DNA from 4 places in the Terribacillus jepli genome. Region 3 is predicted to be linked to each of the others. Evidence: riboswitches for the same ligand, from Rfam matches in the RefSeq annotation. Region 3 holds a riboswitch; each other region holds the start of a gene.
The links. Region 3 has a riboswitch for S-adenosylmethionine ahead of metX (homoserine O-acetyltransferase MetX). Riboswitches for the same ligand answer to the same signal wherever they lie in the genome.
Positions count from the first base shown of each region.

Region 1 (3,119 bases), on a different contig from region 3:
TACCGGCCGATTGATCGGCGGCTGTCTGAATACGCTGACCGTCATCGCTGGAACAAAATACGCACCTATTCAGAAATGGCGTGAAACATTTGAAGAAAATACGATCATCTATCTGGAATGGGCTGATTGGGCATCAGCCGAAGCGTACCGAAACCTTTGGCATCTGAAAGAACACAGCTGGTTCGATCGGGCAAGCGGTGTATTATTCGGCAGACCCGCCCGGAGCACACCTTCAGAAGATTACACCGTGGAGCAAATGATCCATGAATTCGCCGATGAAATCGGATTGCCGATCATTTATGATACAGATATTGGACATATGCCGCCGCAGTTAACGATGATCAATGGCGCTTTGGCAACAGTCTCTTATCAAGAAGGCAATGGCATTTTGACTTATCTGGAATAGAAAAAAGGAGCTGATGCTTCAGCTCCTCTTTCCTTGTTTCGCCGGATGCGCCCCGGTAAGATGCGGATGTCCATATAATTTCTCCCGGAATGTTCCTTCTGCATACTCCTTTTTGTATAATCCTCGCTTCTGCAGGATTGGCACGACTAATTCAACAAAGTCTACCAAGTCCTTCGGCGTAATGTAATGCGTCAAATTGAAGCCATCGACCCCGCTTCGCACAAAGAGATCTTCTATCTTGTCAGCCACCTGTTCAGGACTCCCGACGATGATATCCATCTCAGCCGGCTTGCTGAATTTCTCCTGTATTTCTTTGACAGTGAAGGGCTTAGCAGCATCCTTTGTCAAATACGCAGCCCGCGATTGCCCTTGTTCTGTATGCTTGTATGTGAACAATTCATCTTCATTTTCATAGGAAGCTAAGTCATAACCAGTCGATCCGCCATACTGGGCTTTGGCTGCATCTGCACTCCAATATTTCTTGATTTCCTCATATTTCGCCTGCGCTTTCTCTTCCGTTTCGGCAACGACCACATTCAGGAAAGTGAATGCTTTGATTTCAGCACGGCTTCTGCCATACGCTTCTGCCCGCGTTTTGATATCCTCGATATAGTAATTGATCTTTTCTGGTGTAGGTCCGCCAACGAATACACATTCAGCATGCCTGGCTGCGAATTCCCGTCCTTTTTCAGAAGTACCGGCTTGGTAAAGCACTGGCGTGCGCTGCGGTGACGGTTCACTGACATGCGGTCCTTCGACTGAGAAGTATTTGCCCTTGTGCTTGATACGATGTACCTTTTCCGGGTCCACGAGCACACCTCTTGCCGGATCCGACACAACCGCATCCTCTTCCCAGCTATCTTCAAGCAATTTATAGGAAACCTCCAGGAATTCCTCGGCTATTCTGTAACGTTCATCATGCTTGACCATTTTCTCCAGCCCGAAATTCCGGGCCGCATTCGGCAAGTAAGATGTAACGATATTCCAAGCGACACGACCCTTGGTCAAATGGTCGAGCGTAGAGAATTTTCGTGCATTATGGAATGGCTGCTCGTACGATGTACTGACTGTGACAGCGAAGGAAAGATGCTCTGTCACCGCTGCCATAGCCGGGATAGCAAAAGCTGGATCATTCAGCGGCACTTGGACCCCGTCACGCAATGCTGCCTTTTCATCCCCTCCATAAACATCATAAACACCAAGCACATCAGCAAAAAACACTGCATCGAACTTTCCTTTTTCCAAAAGACGCGCAAGCTCGACCCAGTAGTCCAGCGACTTGTATTCCCGATGCCGTCTGTTCTCCGGATGCTTCCATAAACCATGGGCATTGTGCATAGCGGATGTCATATCAAATGCTTGCAAGATAATTTGTTTCGTCATCATTCTCCACTCCTCTGCATATGTAAAAAAGCCTCTTCCGTTTTACAGAAGAGGCTCCTTATCCAAGGTAAAAGCTCCTCTTATCTGTCAGACTTGTCGTCTGCTGGAATTGGCACAGTGCATCCCTGCCTGTTGCCGAGGCTTCCAAGGGCCAGTCCCTCCACCTCTCGTGATAAGAAAATACTATGTGATTATGTTAGTTTGTTTTCAATCCGTTCCCGGTATTGATTCAGTGCACTTGGCGAATTTCTCTTGAGTTTCTGAAGCAATGCTTCGTATTGAATCTCCTTTTCGCTGATCCGTTTCCGATAATCCGCTCGCTCCGAATCATCCGTACAAGCACGCAGTAAATCGCGCAGTGCTACAATTTCTTTTTGCAGCTCCATTTCAGGTGGGATATAGCCGGCATTCTTCAGAACCTTATAGCTCATCCGCATATCCTCTGGTACACCGGATAAATCCTCCAGTACCAAAGGTTTTCCTGTACCAGGAAGGTTGCGGAATTCTCCACTTTCTTCCGCCTTTTTTATCCTTTCTTCCGCAAGCAGCGAAATCAGATCCATACAATCCCTCCAAAAATGCAAAAAAAGCAACCGATTCACAATCGGTTGCTTTTCATTATACAATAATCTGAATTATTTACCAATGAATTGCTGTGTCCAATAGTTACCGTTTTCTACATAACCTACACCGATGTTTGTGTAATCAGGGTTTAGGATGTTTTCACGGTGACCTTGGCTGTTCATCCAAGCTTCCACGACTTCTTCTGGAGTCTTTTGACCTTGGGCGATGTTTTCACCAGCAGTTTTATAAGAGATTCCGAAAGATTTCATCATGTCGAACGGAGAACCGTAAGTCGGGCTGTTATGATCGAAGTAGCCTTTGTCCGCCATATCCTGGGATTTTGCACGTGCTACTTTGCTTAGTTCGGCGTCTGCTTTCAACGGCTTGAGACCAGCTTTTTCACGCTCTTTGTTAGTCAAGTCCACTACTTGTTGTTCGAATGCACTCAGGCCTTCAGTAGCTTGCTTGTCTTCTGTTTGTTTGCTGTCAGAAGCAGTTTCTTGTTTTTGTGCTGGAGCTTGTGCTTTTTGTTCAGTTGCTTGCTCATCAGCTTTTTCTTCTTTTTGCTCTTTTTTATTAGAAGCAGGTGCTTTTGCTTCTTCTTGCTTAGGTGCTTGAGTTTGTGCTTTCTCTTGTTGAGCAGGCTGTTGCTTATTATACTTCGCTAGCAAGCTATCAACATTAATGTTAATGTTATAAGCTGATAGATAGTCATTCACCCATTTATTTAAATCTTCGATAGAAGAGAAAGATCCGCTTTTCACTA
Region 1 is NZ_JBFEGH010000017.1:58,920-62,038, forward strand. It holds gene AB1K91_RS16655 (S66 family peptidase) at 1-406, shown strand, start outside; gene AB1K91_RS16660 (LLM class flavin-dependent oxidoreductase) at 425-1,789, opposite strand; SAM riboswitch class I at 1,867-1,968, opposite strand; gene AB1K91_RS16665 (DnaJ family domain-containing protein) at 1,981-2,352, opposite strand; gene AB1K91_RS16670 (CAP domain-containing protein) at 2,425-3,119, opposite strand, start outside.
Region 1: linked by a shared signal. The riboswitch ahead of AB1K91_RS16660 (LLM class flavin-dependent oxidoreductase) and the one ahead of metX (homoserine O-acetyltransferase MetX) in region 3 are both predicted to bind S-adenosylmethionine.

Region 2 (3,119 bases), on a different contig from region 3:
GCCGAAGGAACGTTCCCCGATATCCTGGATAGCTGCTACAACACGTTGCAGCGTGTCAGCGAATTCCGAAACGGAAAGCTCCTGCTTGCCTTCTGCCGCTTTACCTGCAGCTCGGAAAGCCCCGCCCCATATCGGACCTGATGCACCTCCGCAATGCTCCATGATCACCATGGAAGCACCGTCGAGGAATTTCGCAATTGTCAGGCTGTCTTGATCGAGAATCTGCTTCCATTCCCTTTTCAACTGACGGAAGCCTTTTGCTACACTATTACCGAAGTCACCATCCCCTGCGTGCGTATCCAGCTTGTTGAAAGCCGCTTCATTCTCAATGATGATTTCACTCATTTTATCTACTAAGTAAATGACATTTTCCAGTGTGATAGAAGCTCCTTTTACTTGTGCATACGTGCTGTCTGTTTCCACTTGGAAAGATACATCCGTCTCTTCAGCTGATTCTTCCACCTCATCAAACGCTGGCTGCTCCACCGGCCCATCGATCTTGAAAGCAGGTGTATCTGAATGGCTGGAAAGCAATGTGCGAAGCTCCTCATCAAGTGACATGATGGTTACCGAAACACCCGCCATATCGATACTAGTCATATAATTGCCGACGAATATCCGGTTTAATTTTATATTGCGCTCTGCCAGCTCCCGATTGACTGACTGGTTGAACAAGTACAGCTCCTGCAATGGCGTCCCGCCGAATCCATTGATCAGCAATACCGCGTCTTCTTCAGGCTGCCCTTCTTTCAGCAAGTCATCGACCATGCGTTTTGCCAGCTCATCTGCTGACAGAACCTTTTCGCGTCTTATCCCTGGCTCACCATGAATACCCACACCATACTCCATCTCATCCTCTGCCAGTTCTAAAGTCGGTTCACCTCCAGGCAAGGTACAGGAAGTCAAGGCAACACCGATGCTGCGTGTGCGGGAAACAGCTTTTTCGGCAACTGCTTTCACTTGCTGCAAGTCGCGTCCCTCGGCAGCGGCAGCACCGGCAACCTTATGCACAAGGACGACACCGGCAACACCACGCCTGCCGACTGTATACAGACTATCCTCGACAGCGATATCATCATCCACTTTTACATAATCCACTTCCAGCCCATCTTCCTCGGCCAAGTGGGCAGCATTCTTGAAATTCATGATATCCCCGCTGTAATTTTTAATGATCAGCAATGTACCCTTCTCACCCGCTGTTTCCTTGATTGCTTGATAGACCTGAATTTGGGAAGGCGAAGCAAACATATCCCCGCATACCGCGGCATCCAGCATACCTTCTCCGACAAAACCTGCATGGGAAGGTTCATGCCCGCTGCCGCCACCGCTGATCAGCGTCACCTTATCCGTTTGCGGTCGTTTCCTTTTAATCACTTTGTACTTTTTCAATAACTCGAGTTCCGGGTGCGCCAATACCAATCCATGGCACATTTCCAAGACGACATCCTCCGGCCGATTGATGATCTTCTTCATCGGTCATCCTCCTCTTATTACAAGCAAAAGTATCTATCTTCCTTCAGCTTAACAGAACGAATTCACAATTGCACAAACTAGGTTGACAAGTCAGAAAATTTTGGATAAAATCACAAAAAAATAGTTTTCTTATCAAGAGAGGCGGAGGGACTGACCCAGTGAAGCCTCGGCAACCGACTGTAAACAGCACGGTGCCAATTTCAGAAGGATGAATACATCCTGAAGATGAGAAGCGTGTACGGATGGCAGTTACATATCCGCAGCCCTTCTCTTTTATGGAGAAGGGCTGGTTTCGTATACGTCTTGATAAGCAAACTCTATTGGAGGATAAACATGACAGAGAATGTGAAATTTGCTTATTGGGTACCGAATGTGAGCGGCGGACTGGTCATTTCCAAATTGCCGCAAAAGACGGATTGGAGCTTTGAAGCGAACAAACGCTACGCGCAAATCGCCGAACAGAATGGCTTTGAATACGCCCTGCTGCAAACGCGCTTCATCGCAAGCTACGGGGCGGATAAACAGCTGGAGGCGATAACGCTCGCTTCTGCTCTTGCCAGTGTCACTGAAAAACTGAACCTTATTTCTGCTGTCCACCCTGGGCTTTGGCATCCTGGCGTCTACGCGAAGATGCTTGCCACTTTGGATCATATCAGCGGTAGCCGCGCAGCTGTCAATGTCGTCAGTGGCTGGTTCAAACAAGAATTCATCAGCTACGGCGAGCATTGGCTCGATCATGACGAACGCTACCGTCGTTCCGAGGAATTCATCCGCGTGCTTCGGGCACTGTGGGAAGAAGAACAAGCTACTTATCGGGGAGATTTTTATCGATTGACGGATGCCCCATTAAAGCCAAAGCCAAAGAACCAGATTCCGATATTCCAGGGCGGCAATTCAGAAGTGGCCAGGGATATGGCAGCCCGCGTGTCGGATTATTACTTTATGAACGGCAATACGCTGGAGGGCTTCCAGGAGCAAATTGAAGATGTAAAGGCACGGGCAGCCAAAGAAGGCCGAGAAGTGAAATTTGCCGTAAACGGATTTGCCATTGTCCGGGATACAGAAGAAGAAGCTGTATCCCTCCTACGAGATATTGTCACTCATGCCGATAACGAAGCCGTCGAAGGTTTCCGGGAATCGGTCAAGGATGCAGGCCAAGCTACCCGCAGCAAACAAGGCATGTGGGCAGACTCCTCTTATGAGGACCTTGTCCAATATAATGACGGCTTCAAAACCGGCCTGATCGGTACAGCCGAACAAGTTGCCGATCAAATCATTCGCCTGAAAGAAATCGGTGTCGACCTTGTCCTGACCGGTCACTTTCATTATGAAGAAGATTTGGAGCGCTTCGGTCGTGAAGTCATTCCGCTCGTTCGTGCGAAGGAAGCAGCTTTGACAAATGTGAAACAGCCCACGTAATGTGGGCTGTCTACTTATTTACAGGAGCAATCACTTTCATTTTCTTTAACCTTACCTGCTTGAACGGAATCCAATCTCCCTTCCTTACAATACCCTTTGGGAACCAAATAATCCAAGCATGTCAAAGTAATTCCCTGCCTTTGATATCACACACACTTTTTCCAATTCGTTCAGCAACTCCGCTGCAATCCCTTGCCCTCTATAATCAGGATGTACCGCTAAACTGA
Region 2 is NZ_JBFEGH010000003.1:13,898-17,016, reverse strand. It holds gene dhaK (dihydroxyacetone kinase subunit DhaK) at 1-1,473, opposite strand, end outside; SAM riboswitch class I at 1,600-1,705, shown strand; gene sfnG (dimethylsulfone monooxygenase SfnG) at 1,807-2,892, shown strand; gene AB1K91_RS04225 (GNAT family N-acetyltransferase) at 2,977-3,119, opposite strand, start outside.
Region 2: linked by a shared signal. The riboswitch ahead of sfnG (dimethylsulfone monooxygenase SfnG) and the one ahead of metX (homoserine O-acetyltransferase MetX) in region 3 are both predicted to bind S-adenosylmethionine.

Region 3 (3,119 bases):
TGCTGGCAAGCGGGGAGACGAAACCAGCAGCAGGAGTGATGGCGACAAGGCCGGCAATCGCACCGGATACAGCTCCCAGCAGTGTGGGTTTTTTGTTGATCATCCATTCGATGATCATCCAGCCAAGTACACCAGCAGCAGCAGCGGTATTCGTGTTGATAAAGGCATACATTGCGACATCATCGAAAGCAAGTTCACTGCCGACATTGAATCCAAACCAGCCGAACCAAAGCAGCGCGCCGCCGATCAAGGTGAAAATCAAGTTATGAGGTGCAGTGGTGCCGGCATTTTTACGTTTGCCGATGACAATCGCAACGACCAATCCGGCAAGACCGGAGGAAATGTGGACAACGTTTCCTCCTGCAAAATCAAGTGCGCCCATTTCCGCAATCCAGCCGCCGCCCCAAACCCAGTGTGCAAGCGGGGAATAGACGATGAGGACCCAAAGAACTGTAAATAGAATGAATGCAGGAAAACGAATACGTTCTGCATAAGCACCAGACACGATGGCAGTTGTCAGGATTGCGAATGTCATTTGGAACATCATGAATAAATTGAATGGAATGGTGTGTCCTTCATTCGGTTCGAACCCGACATTATTCAGTCCGAAGAAATCCAATCCGCCAATAATTCCATTACCTGGTGAGAACGCAAGCGAAAAGCCGACGATGATCCAGATGATCGACACAATCGCCATAGTTGTGAAACTGTGCATTGCTGTGCTCAGCACATTTTTACTTCTTACCAACCCGCCGTAGAAGAGTGCGAGTGCTGGTGTCATCAACCATACCAAGACGGTTGCGACAAACATGAATACCGTATTAGTCATATCCATTTTCTCTACCCCCTGTGTGTTTTCTTTATTGTTTGAAAATTTAAATCTTTTTTCATTATAAGTGCCAGACAAAAAAATGTAACAAAGTTGTCAGGTTATCTTACGTGAATATTTCTGACCAAAAAGTGTAAGTGTTTTCAATTTATTTGTTATAAAGCGTTACTAAAATGGGACTGAGTTTTAGAAAGATGGGAATTTTGGGGTGGTTTGCACCATTTTATAGCGGGAATAGTTAAATAGCTGCGGAGAAGTGCTACATCGGAAGTTTGACAATAACTGTAAAGGGTGATAAGATAGTTAACGTCCTCGATGTTTGAGTAACTTTATCGAAGGTCATTGGCATTCTGCTATAGTTTTAATTAGAAGTACTTATTCAGACTGGAACGGCCTAGGAGCCGTGAGGATGCAATAGAGGTAGGGATTGCATCGTATAAGTGAAAACTACCATGTGGAACAAGTACCGCGGCAGGAGGATGTATTAGGTATCCTCTACTCACAATAGAAAAGTTACATTTTAGCCCCGCATTGGCATTAGCTGATGCGGGGCGTCCAAATTTCTAAGGATAAAATATCTTGATAGAAATTTCAGAATTTATCGTTGACTCATATATGGAACCCATGCTACAATCCTGTTAACAAATCAATAGCAAGCTCTTATCAAGAGAGGCGGAGGGACTGGCCCGATGATGCCCGGCAACCTGCAAGCAGCAATGCTTTTAAGGTGCTAATTCCTGAAAGTGCGTAAAGCACTTTAGAGATGAGAGAGACAAGTCGGTACATATTGCCACCCTGTCCTCTCAGGGTGGCCTTTTTTATTGAGGGGAGGAAGCGTACGGAACATGGATTTACAACTGTCATACCAAACCGGCAAACTTCTCATCGGGGATGTCGAGCTTGAATCAGGTGATATCTTATCAAATGTCGAGGTGACCTATGAAAGAAGCGGACCCGCCTCACGAGAAACGGTGCTTGTCTGTCATGCATTGACAGGAGATCAGTTTGCAATCGGAACTGATACAGCACCTGGATGGTGGAATGGGTTGCTGCAGCAGGACGGTTACATCGACACCGGCCGATACCAAGTCATGACATTCAATGTACTGGGTGGATGCAATGGGACAACGAGTGCAGTGTCGGTGAATCCAGTTTCAGGAGACACGTATGCAGCAGCTTTTCCGGAAATAACGATCCGGGACATGGTTTCGGTTCAACGTCTGGCATTGGAGAAACTAGGAATCTCTCATTTAAAGGCGGTGATCGGCGGATCATTGGGAGGAATGCAAGTTATGGAATGGGGTGTTATGTATCCTGATTTTATGGATGTGCTGATTCCGCTCGCAGCGACCCCCTTTGTGAGTGATTATGCGATTGCGTATAATCATTTGGCTAAGACAGCCATTACGTCCGATCCAAACTGGAACGATGGATACTATACTGCAGACAGATTACCTGCAGCTGGTCTCGGCCTGGCGCGGATGGTAGGGATGCTTACTTACCGTTCCGATCATCAATATAATGAACGTTTCCGCCGAGCTGCCTCCGGAAGAGATGATGCAGCTTATGAGGTGGAGTCGTACTTGAATTATCAAGGGGAAAAACTCGTTAATCGCTTTGATGCCAATTGCTATATGACCTTATTACAAGCGATGAACAGTCACGATATCGGCAGGGAAAGAGGCGGGTGGCAGGCAGCTGCCCAAAAAATAAAGGCAATTGTGCTGACATTCGGATTTTCGAGAGATCTGCTGTTCCCGCCGGAAGAGATAAAGGGTTTTGCAGCGGCAGTGCCAAGTGCCCGGCATGTGGATGTGGATACAATCTATGGACATGATGGTTTTCTGCTGGAGTTTGAGAAGTGGGGACACCACATCCGCGATGTACTCGAGCAGCCAATGAAAATTTCATATTGACTTATCAAGAGAGGTGGAGGGACTGGCCCGATGAAACCCGGCAACCTGTAAGCGGCAATGGCTTTTAAGGTGCTACATCCAGCAAACAGAAAGTTTGGGAGATAAGGAGTTTTGTGCATATGCAGCAGCTTCTTACCGGAAGCTGCTTTTTTCATTATATAAACTGGAGGAATGACAAAATGACAAATCAAGTATACAAAGCAGAAACATTAGCATTGCATGGCGGGCAAGCACCAGATCCGACTACAGGTTCAAGAGCGGTGCCACTTTACCAGACGACTTCTTACTTATTCCATGATACAGATCATGCAGAGCGTCTATTCGCACTTGATGAGCCAGGAAATATCTATTCCCGAATCGGCAACCCTACCGTG
Region 3 is NZ_JBFEGH010000002.1:180,524-183,642, reverse strand. It holds gene AB1K91_RS03285 (ammonium transporter) at 1-835, opposite strand, end outside; SAM riboswitch class I at 1,487-1,599, shown strand; gene metX (homoserine O-acetyltransferase MetX) at 1,675-2,745, shown strand; SAM riboswitch class I at 2,744-2,853, shown strand; gene AB1K91_RS03275 (PLP-dependent aspartate aminotransferase family protein) at 2,925-3,119, shown strand, end outside.

Region 4 (3,119 bases), on a different contig from region 3:
GGAGGGTTTCATCGTCCTGCCATACACATCCGATGACGTTGTATTGGCCAAGCGGCTTGAAGGTTTGGGAGTCCACGCTATTATGCCAGGTGCATCGCCGATTGGTTCAGGAAACGGAATCATCAATCCTTTCAATCTTCGTATGATCGTGGAACAGTGCAGTGTACCAGTGATTGTCGATGCGGGCATTGGCTCTCCAAAGGATGCCGCTTACGCAATGGAGCTCGGAGCGGATGGAGTCCTGCTGAATACGGCAGTTTCCGGAGCTCAAGACCCTGTTAAAATGGCGCATGCAATGAAGCTGGCAATCGATGCGGGCAGAATGGGGTTTGAAGCAGGCAGGATTCCTGAGAAGAACTATGCTGTAGCAAGCAGTCCGACGGAAGGGTTGTTTACTTGATGCGGGATCGTTATCGGAAGCAGGAATTGTTTATCGGCAAGGAAGGGCAGACGCAGGTGGGGAAAAGTAAAATTGTCTTGATCGGTATGGGGGCATTGGGCTCTGCTTCTGCAGAGATGCTTGTCCGTGCGGGCATCGGGGAGCTGGTACTCATCGATCGCGATTATGTCGAACTTCATAACCTCCAGCGCCAGCAGCTGTATACGGAAGAAGACGCTGCTGCCTATTTGCCGAAAGCATCTGCTGCGGCAAAGCGGCTAAAGGCAATAAATCAGCATGTAAAGCTGCAATCGGTGATTGAAAATGTCGATCATCATAATATCGAACAGCTGATGGAAGGTGCAGATGTGATTCTGGATGCTACAGACAATTTTGAGACACGCTTGCTTGTCAATGATGCAGCGTTGAAGCATGGTATTCCTTACTTATATGGGGCTTGTGTCGGAAGCTATGGGGTGACGTGTCCGGTACTTGCCAACGGAGATGCCCCGTGTTTGCATTGTCTCTTGGAGCAGCTGCCGCAGCAAAGCGAAACATGTGATACGGCAGGGATCATCGGTCCGATTGTCCAATGGGTGGCAGCTGTGCAAGTGACGCAGGCGTTGCGGCTTTTATCCGGTCAAAAAGTTAAAGCGGAGTTATGTGCGTTTGATATTTGGACGGCTGATTATTCAAGGGTAGATGTACGAGGTCTGCGGGATTCGAGCTGTCCTAGCTGCGGCACACATGCAGTGCTGCCCTTTTTGAATGGAGCTGAACAGACAAGGCTCGATGTATTATGCGGCAGGGAGGCTGTTCACATACGGCCCGGTGCCAAGAAATCACTTGATCTGCCGGCTTTATCAAAAGAATGGGCCTCTTCGATCGATCATGTTGCTGCCAATGAACACCTGCTTGCCATTCAATACAGAGGTCACCGAATTGTGTTATTTGCTGATGGACGGGCAATCATCCACGGTGTAAATGATATTGTCCGAGCGCGTATCCTGTATGACAGCCTGGTCGGATAGTATTGTTAGAATTTTCAGTTGACGGTATGTCTTATTCATGCTAAACTCCTTCATAACAAACGAATACAAAACTCTTATCAAGAGCGGCGGAGGGACTGGCCCGATGATGCCCGGCAACCTGCAAGTTATCTTAGACTTGTATAGGTGCTAATTCCTGTAGATGAGAGAAGACACAGTGCGGTTACATTCGTCTCCCTGTCCTCTCAGGGGGACTTTTTTTATGCGGAAAAACATTCGAAGGAGGCAATATAGATGACAGCAGTTAAGATTGGATTGATAGGATACGGTACAGTAGGCAGTGCAGTGGGGCGGACGATACGATCCCATCAGGAGAATCTGCAGACCATTTTCGGGAAAGAAGTACAGGTGGCTGGAGTATTGGTACGGAATAAACAAAAATACACGCAGCAAGTCACAGCTGCACTGCTCACTGATGAAGCAGCGGAGCTTTTCGCAATCGAAGATCTTGATGTTATCATCGAAGCAAGTGTGGGTATCGAGCCTGCCTTCCGTTACTTGACTGAGGCGATCCATCGCGGCTGCCATATCATCACTGCGAATAAAGAGCTGATCGCGTCCCGAGGCGCGGAGCTGAAGCAATTGGCCAAGGAGAAAGGTGTGAGGCTTGAATACGAAGCAGCAGTCGCAGGCGGTGTCCCGGTGATCGGTACGCTGAAGCAGCTGCTCCATATCAACCGGGTTGTCAAAGTGGAGGCGATACTGAACGGCACCTCCAATTTCATTCTGACTGAGATGGCCGATAAAGGATTTGTATTTGAAGACGCACTGCGGCTTGCGCAGGAATCGGGATTTGCAGAGGCAGATCCTGCCAATGATGTGGATGGCTGGGATGCTTTTTATAAACTGATGGTCCTGAGTGATTTATTATTCGAGGCCCAGCCGGATTGGGAAAAAGTGACGCACAGGGGAATCCGTTCGGTTTCCGCACAGGATATCCAGGCAGCAGCTGAACAAGGATGGAAAATAAAGCACGTTGCCACGCTTGAAAATGCAAATGGAGAAGTCACTGCATCTGTCGAGCCGGTGGTTGTATCCGTTGATCATCCGCTCTACAGCGTCGATGGAGTAGATAATGCGGTTTGTATCGAGGGGGATCTGGTCGGCAAGCTGAAACTCCAAGGACCGGGTGCCGGTGCCCTGCCGACAGCCAGTGCCATCGTGGAGGATTTGGCTAATCTCGTTCATAACCGAAAAGAAGTCCTTGTAAAACGGGAAATCCGATTTACCGAGAAAAGCGGAACAGTACCTTTCGTCCATTTACCGACTGGTGAGACTGTTTATTTGCATGCAGAACATGTAGAAGCTGATGGACGCTATTATCGGATTGCTGCCAGGACACCTGCTAAAGCAGGGCTTGATGTCCGCGGAGTCATCCAAACTATTCAGAAACGTTGACAGCTATAGTTTGAATCCGTCTACTCCTCATTCCCTAAGGCAGTTTTCCAGTGGTTCCAGTCCTGCAGCAGAGAGGGATTTACCGCGAGGGTTATTCAGGCAGCACATTACGAGCGCATCTTGGTCTGCCGGAACCGTCCTACCCTAAATAATCCGTGATGAAAGGATGATTGATGTGAGTAAGGAAAATGGAGAGAAATGGGAAGAAATCATCAAGAAAGTGGATGATCTGCAATATGGCACCGTCTTGATCACTGTACATGACAATGAAATCAAGCAGGCAGATATTACAG
Region 4 is NZ_JBFEGH010000016.1:10,492-13,610, forward strand. It holds gene AB1K91_RS15950 (thiazole synthase) at 1-400, shown strand, start outside; gene AB1K91_RS15955 (ThiF family adenylyltransferase) at 400-1,410, shown strand; SAM riboswitch class I at 1,482-1,577, shown strand; gene AB1K91_RS15960 (homoserine dehydrogenase) at 1,663-2,826, shown strand; gene AB1K91_RS15965 (DUF2292 domain-containing protein) at 3,002-3,119, shown strand, end outside.
Region 4: linked by a shared signal. The riboswitch ahead of AB1K91_RS15960 (homoserine dehydrogenase) and the one ahead of metX (homoserine O-acetyltransferase MetX) in region 3 are both predicted to bind S-adenosylmethionine.